DNA from 2 places in the Robertmurraya sp. FSL R5-0851 genome. Region 2 is predicted to be linked to the other one. Evidence: a T-box and tRNA genes for the amino acid it is inferred to sense, from the RefSeq annotation. Region 2 holds a T-box; the other holds one or more tRNA genes.
What was found. A T-box is a leader RNA that pairs with one kind of tRNA and senses whether it is charged. The one in region 2 lies ahead of thrS (threonine--tRNA ligase), so its partner is inferred to be a tRNA-Thr.
Positions count from the first base shown of each region.

Region 1: it has a tRNA-Thr gene. The T-box ahead of thrS (threonine--tRNA ligase) is inferred to sense a tRNA for this amino acid. The anticodon was not compared.

Region 1 covers NZ_JBBOOE010000001.1:1,101,213-1,105,802, reverse strand. Annotated here, with positions in the region: gene MKX65_RS05730 (winged helix-turn-helix domain-containing protein) at 1-210, opposite strand, end outside; gene MKX65_RS05725 (hypothetical protein) at 470-598, shown strand; tRNA gene MKX65_RS05720 (tRNA-Gly) at 719-792, opposite strand; tRNA gene MKX65_RS05715 (tRNA-Gln) at 921-992, opposite strand; tRNA gene MKX65_RS05710 (tRNA-His) at 1,012-1,087, opposite strand; tRNA gene MKX65_RS05705 (tRNA-Trp) at 1,100-1,170, opposite strand; tRNA gene MKX65_RS05700 (tRNA-Phe) at 1,182-1,254, opposite strand; tRNA gene MKX65_RS05695 (tRNA-Asp) at 1,530-1,605, opposite strand; tRNA gene MKX65_RS05690 (tRNA-Ser) at 1,654-1,746, opposite strand; tRNA gene MKX65_RS05685 (tRNA-Met) at 1,764-1,840, opposite strand; tRNA gene MKX65_RS05680 (tRNA-Ala) at 1,938-2,010, opposite strand; tRNA gene MKX65_RS05675 (tRNA-Arg) at 2,030-2,106, opposite strand; tRNA gene MKX65_RS05670 (tRNA-Leu) at 2,215-2,303, opposite strand; tRNA gene MKX65_RS05665 (tRNA-Gly) at 2,316-2,390, opposite strand; tRNA gene MKX65_RS05660 (tRNA-Leu) at 2,424-2,508, opposite strand; tRNA gene MKX65_RS05655 (tRNA-Lys) at 2,539-2,614, opposite strand; tRNA gene MKX65_RS05650 (tRNA-Thr) at 2,623-2,698, opposite strand; tRNA gene MKX65_RS05645 (tRNA-Val) at 2,780-2,852, opposite strand; tRNA gene MKX65_RS05640 (tRNA-Glu) at 2,969-3,043, opposite strand; rRNA gene rrf (5S ribosomal RNA) at 3,052-3,167, opposite strand; rRNA gene MKX65_RS05630 (23S ribosomal RNA) at 3,363-4,590, opposite strand, start outside.
Region 2 covers NZ_JBBOOE010000001.1:3,456,962-3,461,551, forward strand. Annotated here, with positions in the region: ribosomal protein L20 leader region at 1-23, opposite strand, end outside; gene thrS (threonine--tRNA ligase) at 195-2,126, opposite strand; T-box leader at 2,177-2,417, opposite strand; gene ytxC (sporulation protein YtxC) at 2,484-3,347, opposite strand; gene dnaI (primosomal protein DnaI) at 3,495-4,433, opposite strand; gene MKX65_RS17845 (replication initiation and membrane attachment family protein) at 4,445-4,590, opposite strand, start outside.

The DNA of each region.
Region 1 (4,590 bases), 2.4 Mb from region 2:
GCCCTCTTCTCGGATTTTTCGGCATATCATAACACCATCCATACTCGGAAGCATCCAGTCAATAATAACCAAGTCCCATTCACCTGATTTAAATGTGTTAAGGCCTTCTAAACCATCATGGATATATGTTCCTTTAATTCCCTCTTTAGAAAAAAACATATCAATCATTGAGCATACACTCTCATTATCTTCTATTACTAAAACGTTCATTTATTTCAACTCCCCCTACATCTCTCGACCTTATTTAAATGTATTTATAACTTTTTTTCAACTAAAAATGAGATTCTTCCTAATTTGTTAATAGCTAAGTAATAGTTTGGTCATATTTTATTCATAACATGATAAGGGAAACAAATTAATAATTTCTTTATTCTTACCCCCATAAAGAAGAACGTCGCATCGAAAAGTTTAGTAGACCAGGAAATAGGGTATGTTTAATAACGTACATACACGAGAGGAGAAAATAACTATGCGATTAATTAAAGCTGATATCGATGAATTGTTAGAATCCACTCGAGACCTTACTGAAGATGAGGGATTCTCATTCATCACAACAATTGAAATTGATCATTTACTTGAAAATACACAAGATTGGTAAAAGGATAGATGCTATGCATCTATCCTTTCTTTATGAGAATAACATCTAAAAAAATAAAAAACACTAGGACTGCTTCATTGGAAACAACTCTAGTGTTGGAAACAAGGTTATATGTATTTATGGAGCGGGTGATGAGAATCGAACTCACGACATCAGCTTGGAAGGCTGAGGTTTTACCATTAAACTACACCCGCATATTATATTGTCCAGCTGCGCCTCCTTGGTCCTCGAGGTCGCTTCGGTGCCCCTTTGAAGTCTTATGACTTCCGCAGGTGCCCCTCCAGCGCTTGTCGGACCAAAACAGTCGGCTCCGCTTTTCGTACTGGGCTAGCTGGATTCGAACCAACGCATGACGGAGTCAAAGTCCGTTGCCTTACCGCTTGGCTATAGCCCAAAGAAGAAATTGTAAATATTGGGGCGACTGATGGGAATCGAACCCACGAATGTCGGAACCACAATCCGATGCGTTAACCACTTCGCCACAACCGCCATGTGATTTGACAGGGGTAGTAGGAATTGAACCCACACCAAAGGTTTTGGAGACCTTCGTTCTACCTTTAAACTATACCCCTTCAAAAAAAGATGGCTCAGGACGGAATCGAACCGCCGACACAAGGATTTTCAGTCCTTTGCTCTACCGACTGAGCTACTGAGCCATGATTATTAATAATTACCCTAGATAAAATCTTATTTCGTCCTTCGTCCCGATTTTCAATCGGTACGCTGGATGTTAATTCCTTGAAGCTTACTCATCGTGCTCTACCGACTGAGCTACTGAGCCATGATTATTAATAATTACCCTAGATAAAATCTTATTTCGTCCTTCGTCCCGATCTTCAATCGGTACGCTGGATGTTTTTTCTTTGTAGCTTATTCATCGTGCTCTACCGACTGAGCTACTGAGCCATAATACTATTCAATTATGTATAGATGGCGGTCCCGACCGGGATCGAACCGGCGATCTCCTGCGTGACAGGCAGGCATGTTAACCGCTACACCACGGGACCAGAGTTTTTTTCAAGTGTCTTACTTGAAAAATAAATATTATTTAAAGATGGAGGAGGTAGAGGGATTCGAACCCCCGCGCGGTTTGACCCGCCTGTCGGTTTTCAAGACCGATCCCTTCAGCCAGACTTGGGTATACCTCCAAAAGTATAAGTTATTATGGTAGCGGCGGAGGGGATCGAACCCCCGACCTCACGGGTATGAACCGTACGCTCTAGCCAGCTGAGCTACACCGCCAAAGTTAATTTAATGAAGATTTTATTCACTGCACTTTCGTTCCGTGAATTAATGAAGATTATTTTCACTGCACTTTCGTTCCGTGAAAAAATCTAAGTGGAGCCTAGCGGGATCGAACCGCTGACCTCCTGCGTGCAAGGCAGGCGCTCTCCCAGCTGAGCTAAGGCCCCAAACAAATATTAATAGAAATGGCGCGCCCGAAAGGAGTCGAACCCATAACCTTCTGATCCGTAGTCAGACGCTCTATCCAATTGAGCTACGGGCGCATATAAGAAATTTACTTCATAATCTATTGAATCCTATTTTGCTTTGCAATTTATCGTTGGATATTTTACTTCGTATTAACGAAAGCTATTTTACTTCGTAAAAAGCATTGGTGCCGAGGACCGGAATCGAACCGGTACGGTAGTCACCTACCGCAGGATTTTAAGTCCTGTGCGTCTGCCAGTTCCGCCACCCCGGCAAAAGAAGTTCTTGGAGCGGAAGACGGGATTCGAACCCGCGACCCCAACCTTGGCAAGGTTGTATTCTACCACTGAACTACTTCCGCATATGGAAAATTTATAGGCTATAAAAGAAACATTGGTGCGGGTGAAGGGAGTCGAACCCCCACGCCTTGCGGCGCTAGATCCTAAGTCTAGTGCGTCTGCCAATTCCGCCACACCCGCATAGTGAAAAAAAGTTATAGTAAAAAACTTTGGTGAGCCATGAAGGACTCGAACCTTCGACCCTCTGATTAAAAGTCAGATGCTCTACCGACTGAGCTAATGGCTCGGTATAAGTGGTGCCGGTGAGAGGACTTGAACCCCCAACCTACTGATTACAAGTCAGTTGCTCTACCAATTGAGCTACGCCGGCATAGAAGAAATTATAATGGAAAGTTATTTTCACTTTGTGATATAAGGATGAATATTTTTCACTTCGTGAAAAAATTCTTAATGGAGGATGACGGGATCGAACCGCCGACCCCCTGCTTGTAAGGCAGGTGCTCTCCCAGCTGAGCTAATCCTCCGAAATGGAATGTTATTTTCACTTCGTAAAAAAACTTGGTTATTTTCACTTCGTAAAAAAACTTGGTTATTTTCACTTCGTAAAAAAACTTGGTTATTTTCACTTCGTAAAAAAACTTGGTGACCCCTACGGGATTCGAACCCGTGTTACCGCCGTGAAAGGGCGGTGTCTTAACCGCTTGACCAAGGGGCCATTTTTAAACCTAGCGACGTCCTACTCTGACAGAGGGAAACCCTCAACTACCATCGGCGCTGAAAAGCTTAACTTCCGTGTTCGGTATGGGAACGGGTGTGACCTTTTCGCTATCGCCACTAGATTATATGATTGAAGAAAATCATTCCTTCAAAACTAGATAATGAATGAAGAAGGAGAAATACAGAGGGTTCACCAAGCGGAATCGAGCTCCAACGGCTAGGGACTCGGGGTCATAAGCCAAAGCCTTCCAGAGGTCAGGACCTCTTTCAGTCTTCATCTTATGCCTGTCGTCCCTGACCAAGCCGTTTCCGCATCTTAGATTAAGTCCTCAACCGATTAGTATCAGTCAGCTCCACACGTCACCGCGCTTCCACCTCTGACCTATCAACCTGATCATCTTTCAGGGGTTTTACTAGCTTGCGCTATGGGAAATCTCATCTTGAGGGGGGCTTCATGCTTAGATGCTTTCAGCACTTATCCCTTCCGCACATAGCTACCCAGCGATGCCTTTGGCAAGACAACTGGTACACCAGCGGTGCGTCCATCCCGGTCCTCTCGTACTAAGGACAGCTCCTCTCAAATTTCCTACGCCCACGACGGATAGGGACCGAACTGTCTCACGACGTTCTGAACCCAGCTCGCGTACCGCTTTAATGGGCGAACAGCCCAACCCTTGGGACCGACTACAGCCCCAGGATGCGATGAGCCGACATCGAGGTGCCAAACCTCCCCGTCGATGTGGACTCTTGGGGGAGATAAGCCTGTTATCCCCGGGGTAGCTTTTATCCGTTGAGCGATGGCCCTTCCATGCGGAACCACCGGATCACTAAGCCCGACTTTCGTCCCTGCTCGACTTGTAGGTCTCGCAGTCAAGCTCCCTTGTGCCTTTACACTCTACGAATGATTTCCAACCATTCTGAGGGAACCTTTGGGCGCCTCCGTTACTTTTTAGGAGGCGACCGCCCCAGTCAAACTGCCCACCTGACACTGTCTCCCACCCCGATTTAGGGGTGAGGGTTAGAATTTCAATACAGCCAGAGTAGTATCCCACCGACGCCTCCACCGAAGCTAGCGCTCCGGCTTCTCAGGCTCCTACCTATCCTGTACAAGCTGTACCAAAATTCAATATCAGGCTACAGTAAAGCTCCACGGGGTCTTTCCGTCCTGTCGCGGGTAACCTGCATCTTCACAGGTACTATAATTTCACCGAGTCTCTCGTTGAGACAGTGCCCAGATCGTTACGCCTTTCGTGCGGGTCGGAACTTACCCGACAAGGAATTTCGCTACCTTAGGACCGTTATAGTTACGGCCGCCGTTTACTGGGGCTTCGATTCAGAGCTTCGCTTTTAAGGCTAACCCCTCCTCTTAACCTTCCAGCACCGGGCAGGCGTCAGCCCCTATACTTCGCCTTGCGGCTTCGCAGAGACCTGTGTTTTTGCTAAACAGTCGCCTGGGCCTATTCACTGCGGCTCTTCTGGGCTATTCACCCTGAAGAGCACCCCTTCTCCCGAAGTTACGGGGTCATTTTGCCGAGTTCCTTAACG
Region 2 (4,590 bases):
AGCGGGTGCTTCTTCTTTATCTCAAACTCGTATTCAATTTACCTTAGCAACTATATCACAATAAATAATTCATGTCAACGAAACACTTTTTATCACAACGAAATGAATTGTATCAAAAATATACGTTTGTGGCAATACCTTTTCAAAAAATAAACATAAAGAGGATGATTAGACATCCTCTTCTGTGAAAAACATTAGCGCTTTACTTCCATTTTTAAGTTTTCAACAAACGTTTCAAAGGAAACAACCTCTGATTTTTGCTCCCCATATTTACGTACATTCACTGCCTTTTCAGCTACTTCATTGTCACCAACGACTAGCATATAAGGAGTTTTTTGCATTTGTGCTTCACGAATCTTGTAACCGATCTTCTCATTACGATCATCAATTTCGACGCGAATACCTTCTGCCTGTAGAAGTTCTTGCACTTGCTTTGCATAGTCAAAATGAACGTCAGGAGAAACAGGAATCACTTGAACCTGTACAGGTGCTAACCAAGTAGGGAAAGCTCCTTTGTATTCTTCAATCAAGAACGCGACAAATCGTTCCATTGTTGAAACGACCCCACGGTGAATAACAACAGGACGGTGTTGTTTCCCATCCTCACCCACATAACTTAAATCAAAGCGTTCTGGCAACAAGAAGTCTAACTGGACAGTAGATAGGGTTTCTTCCTTCCCAAGAGCTGTCTTCACTTGAACATCAAGCTTTGGACCATAAAAAGCCGCTTCACCCTCTGCTTCAAAATAATTTAGCCCGAGGTCATCCATCGCTTCTTTTAACATGCTTTGAGCTTTTTCCCACATTTGATCATCATCAAAATATTTTTCTTTATCTTCAGGATCACGGTAAGACAGGCGGAAGGAGTAATCATTGATATTAAAATCTTTGTACACTTCTAATACCAATCCTACCACTCGCTTGAATTCATCCTTGATTTGATCTGGACGAACGAAAATATGCGCATCGTTTAACGTCATTCCACGTACACGTTGAAGTCCAGAAAGTGCGCCAGACATTTCATAGCGGTGCATCGTTCCAAGCTCAGCAATACGAATTGGAAGCTCACGATAACTATGAATACCGTGCTTATAGATCATCATATGATGCGGACAGTTCATAGGACGTAGAACAAGCTGCTCATTATCCATTTCCATAACTGGGAACATGTCTTCTTGATAGTGATCCCAGTGCCCTGATGTTTTATATAAATCAACACTTCCCATCACAGGTGTGTACACGTGATCGTAACCAAGTCGTGACTCCTTATCCACGATATATCTCTCGATAATACGACGAATGGTCGCACCCTTTGGTAACCACATTGGCAGACCTTGTCCCACTTTTTGCGAGTTCATAAATAAATTTAATTCTTTTCCTATTTTTCTATGATCACGCTCTTTTGCTTCTTCCAGTAGACGAAGATGTTCAGCCAAGTCTTCTTTCTTGAAGAAAGCTGTTCCGTATATACGTTGAAGCATTTTATTATCGCTATCGCCTCTCCAATAAGCACCCGCAATACTCAGAAGTTTTAATTCCTTCAATTTCCCTGTCGATGGAACATGAACTCCACGACATAAGTCGAAGAAATCCCCTTGTTCATAAATAGTTACTGTTTCTCCTGCAGGAATGGCTTCAATCAGCTCAAGCTTGTATTCATCGCCAATCTCCTTGAACAACTGAACAGCCTCATCACGACTAACTTCTTTTCGAACAATCTCAATGTTTTCGTTAATAATTTTTTTCATTTCTTTTTCAATTAAAGGCAGATCTTCTGGTGTTAATGATTCCTCAATATCTACATCGTAGTAAAATCCACCTTCAATAACTGGACCCACACCAAGCTTTACGTTTTTGTATAGACGCTTAATCGCTTGTGCCATTAAGTGGGCACTACTATGTCTAAGGATTTCAAGTGCATCCGCACTATCCTGAGTGACAATTTCAATTGCTCCATCTTGCTCAATCGGACGTTTAAGATCATACAACTGGCCATCTACTTTTCCAGCCAATGCCTTCTTTTTAAGCCCTGGGCTAATGGAGGCAGCAACATCTTCTGTTGTTGTTCCAAGCGGAAACTCCTTTACTGCACCGTCTGGGAACGTTAACTTTACAACATTTGACATAACCATTTTCCTCCTAAATATAAAATAAAAATAAAAAAACTCGTCCCTCGGAAAGGGACGAGTTTATAAACAACACGTGGTTCCACCCTAATTTTCACTTTAATCAATCATCAAAAGTGACTTTAGATAAATAGATAACGGACTTTAGCCGTCAGCCCATACTTAATCAATTGTTCAAGGCTGATGTTTAGAGGTGGTAAGCTGTTCATTCGTGTTAGGAAGTTTCCAGCCAATGCCTTCCCTCTCTGATAACCGTAAATAAAACGCTCATGTCCTCATCGTAACATTTATATCATGAAGTTGTACCTTATTATGTACGTATTATAGTTTGTTCATGAGGGAAAAGCAAGTATCTATCTAGAAATTCTCATCAGCCGCAAAGGCGAATTTCCTTTTTCGATCATGAAATAAGTTCATGGCTGCCACCACTACTCTTTCCTCAAAAAGATTACAAATCGTTCGAACCAAAGGTTGCTCCGGTTCGTCAGTGTACAAATAAATCCTTTGGGGAGCCATCGAAAGCAACGGTGCAATGGTGACACTATCAATGTAGACTGGGTGATTAGAAAGTAGTTTTCGATCAATTAGCTGCAAAATTTCTTTTCTTTTTAGTTCAAAGAATTGTTCGTCAAAAAAGGTGATCGTATCAGACACAATTAAATGAATGACCTTCTTGATTGAACTCCGTTCTGCTAAAAACTCTCTGAGTGTATGAACAAAGATTTGGTATTCCTGCTCAAGTTTATACTCATCAATCGCAACCTCCACCACACTCTCTATAAGAGTCGTAATGGAACGCAGTCGAAAGCGCTGGAAAGAGTCGAACGAAAAAGACAAGCGCTGTGAGAATAATTCATTAATAGCTGATTCTACCAAGTTATTTAATGTGTTCACATCGACAAACGATAAGAGTTCTCTTCTGTTTCCGTCAACAATTGCAGTAATAATATCTAATATCTGTTCCTGTTCATGTTCGTCATCATAACAAAAATGATTCTTTAAGATTTCTCGAGACCAATCCACTAATTTAATTTCCTGAATAAATTGTCCAAATGCTTTTTTCACAACCACTTCTTCCAGTTTTCCATCGCATTTTACTATATGTTTATCTTCTATAAGAAGAGTCTCATGATTCAAATGGTGTGAGGATTGTGCGTGATTCTTTAGCAATTGGTGAAATCTTTTCGCATCCTCTTTATTTTGGAAAATGATCTCAAACAACCAAATCCCCCCTTTTGGTGAAATCAACGTTTGAAATGTCCATGCTACTGCATGTTCTTTTTCACAGTCTCTGCTTTCATGTATATGGGGAACTTGGTCAAAATAGAATAAGAGCCAGCGGACTTTTTCCACTGGCTCTTTTATTTCCTATTTCCTTCTATTTGGACCATCCACTTGGACAGGGTGAGCTAGGTATCTAATCCTCTCTAGAAGTCTTCTTGCTTTCATCTTCTCTTCTTCTCCACGTTGACTATACGTTAAATGATGCTCTAACTCGTTAAAGTTAAAGTTCGATGTAAAGAAGGTAGGCAGATTTTCAAGCATACGGAATTGAAGAATCGTTCCTAGCACTTCATCTCTCGCCCAACTTGATACCGTTTCAGCACCGATATCATCAATCATAAGCACTGGTTCTCGTTTCACTTTTTCAATTTTATCATTGAGTGTCGAGTCACCAATTGATCCTTTTAACTCCCTAATCAACTCTGGGAAGTACACAATCATAGAAGATACCTTCTTTTTTGCGAGTTCATTAGCAATTGCTCCAAGCAAATATGACTTGCCAACTCCGAACTCACCGTAAAAATAAAGTCCCTTTTGTTTTACACTTGAATTGTAGTTTTCTACAAACTCCTCTGCTAATGAGATTGCTTCAATTCTACCTGAGTAATCACCTGACATATCAAGGTCCGCAAAGCGAGCGTGTAAAATCTCTTTAGGCATATACATACTCTGAATGAGCTTCTCACTTTTTCTTCTCTCGTCTGACATTACCTTTCTAGGACAGCGGTCGTAATGAATCTCAATAGACCCACGGACAAGAACTAATTGAGGCTGATACCCCTGCATAATATTTTTACAGCCCTCAAGGCTCGGACATTCGGTACATTCCGTGCATTGAGTCGAATACTCATAAAGCTTGGACAAATTTCTTTCAATCATTTGGCTCGTAAGGATGTCACTATGCTTAATAATAAATTCTCGAATGTCCGGGTGCTGCATAACTTGCCGCTTTTGACGCTCATACCGTTCCTGAAAATTTGAGCTGGCAGAGAGTTTTTTTAAAGTATCATTAATTCGTTCCATTTAACCACCTCCTACTTTGTATATTTTTTTAATCTTTCCTGTAACGCACGCTTTTTCTCTTCGAGTTCATTATTTTCTGTGCCTGTTTGAGTAGGTTTTTCCTCAGCCTCTTTATCAAACCAATCCGGTAAGCTTTCTGTTCGTATGGCCTTTTTTC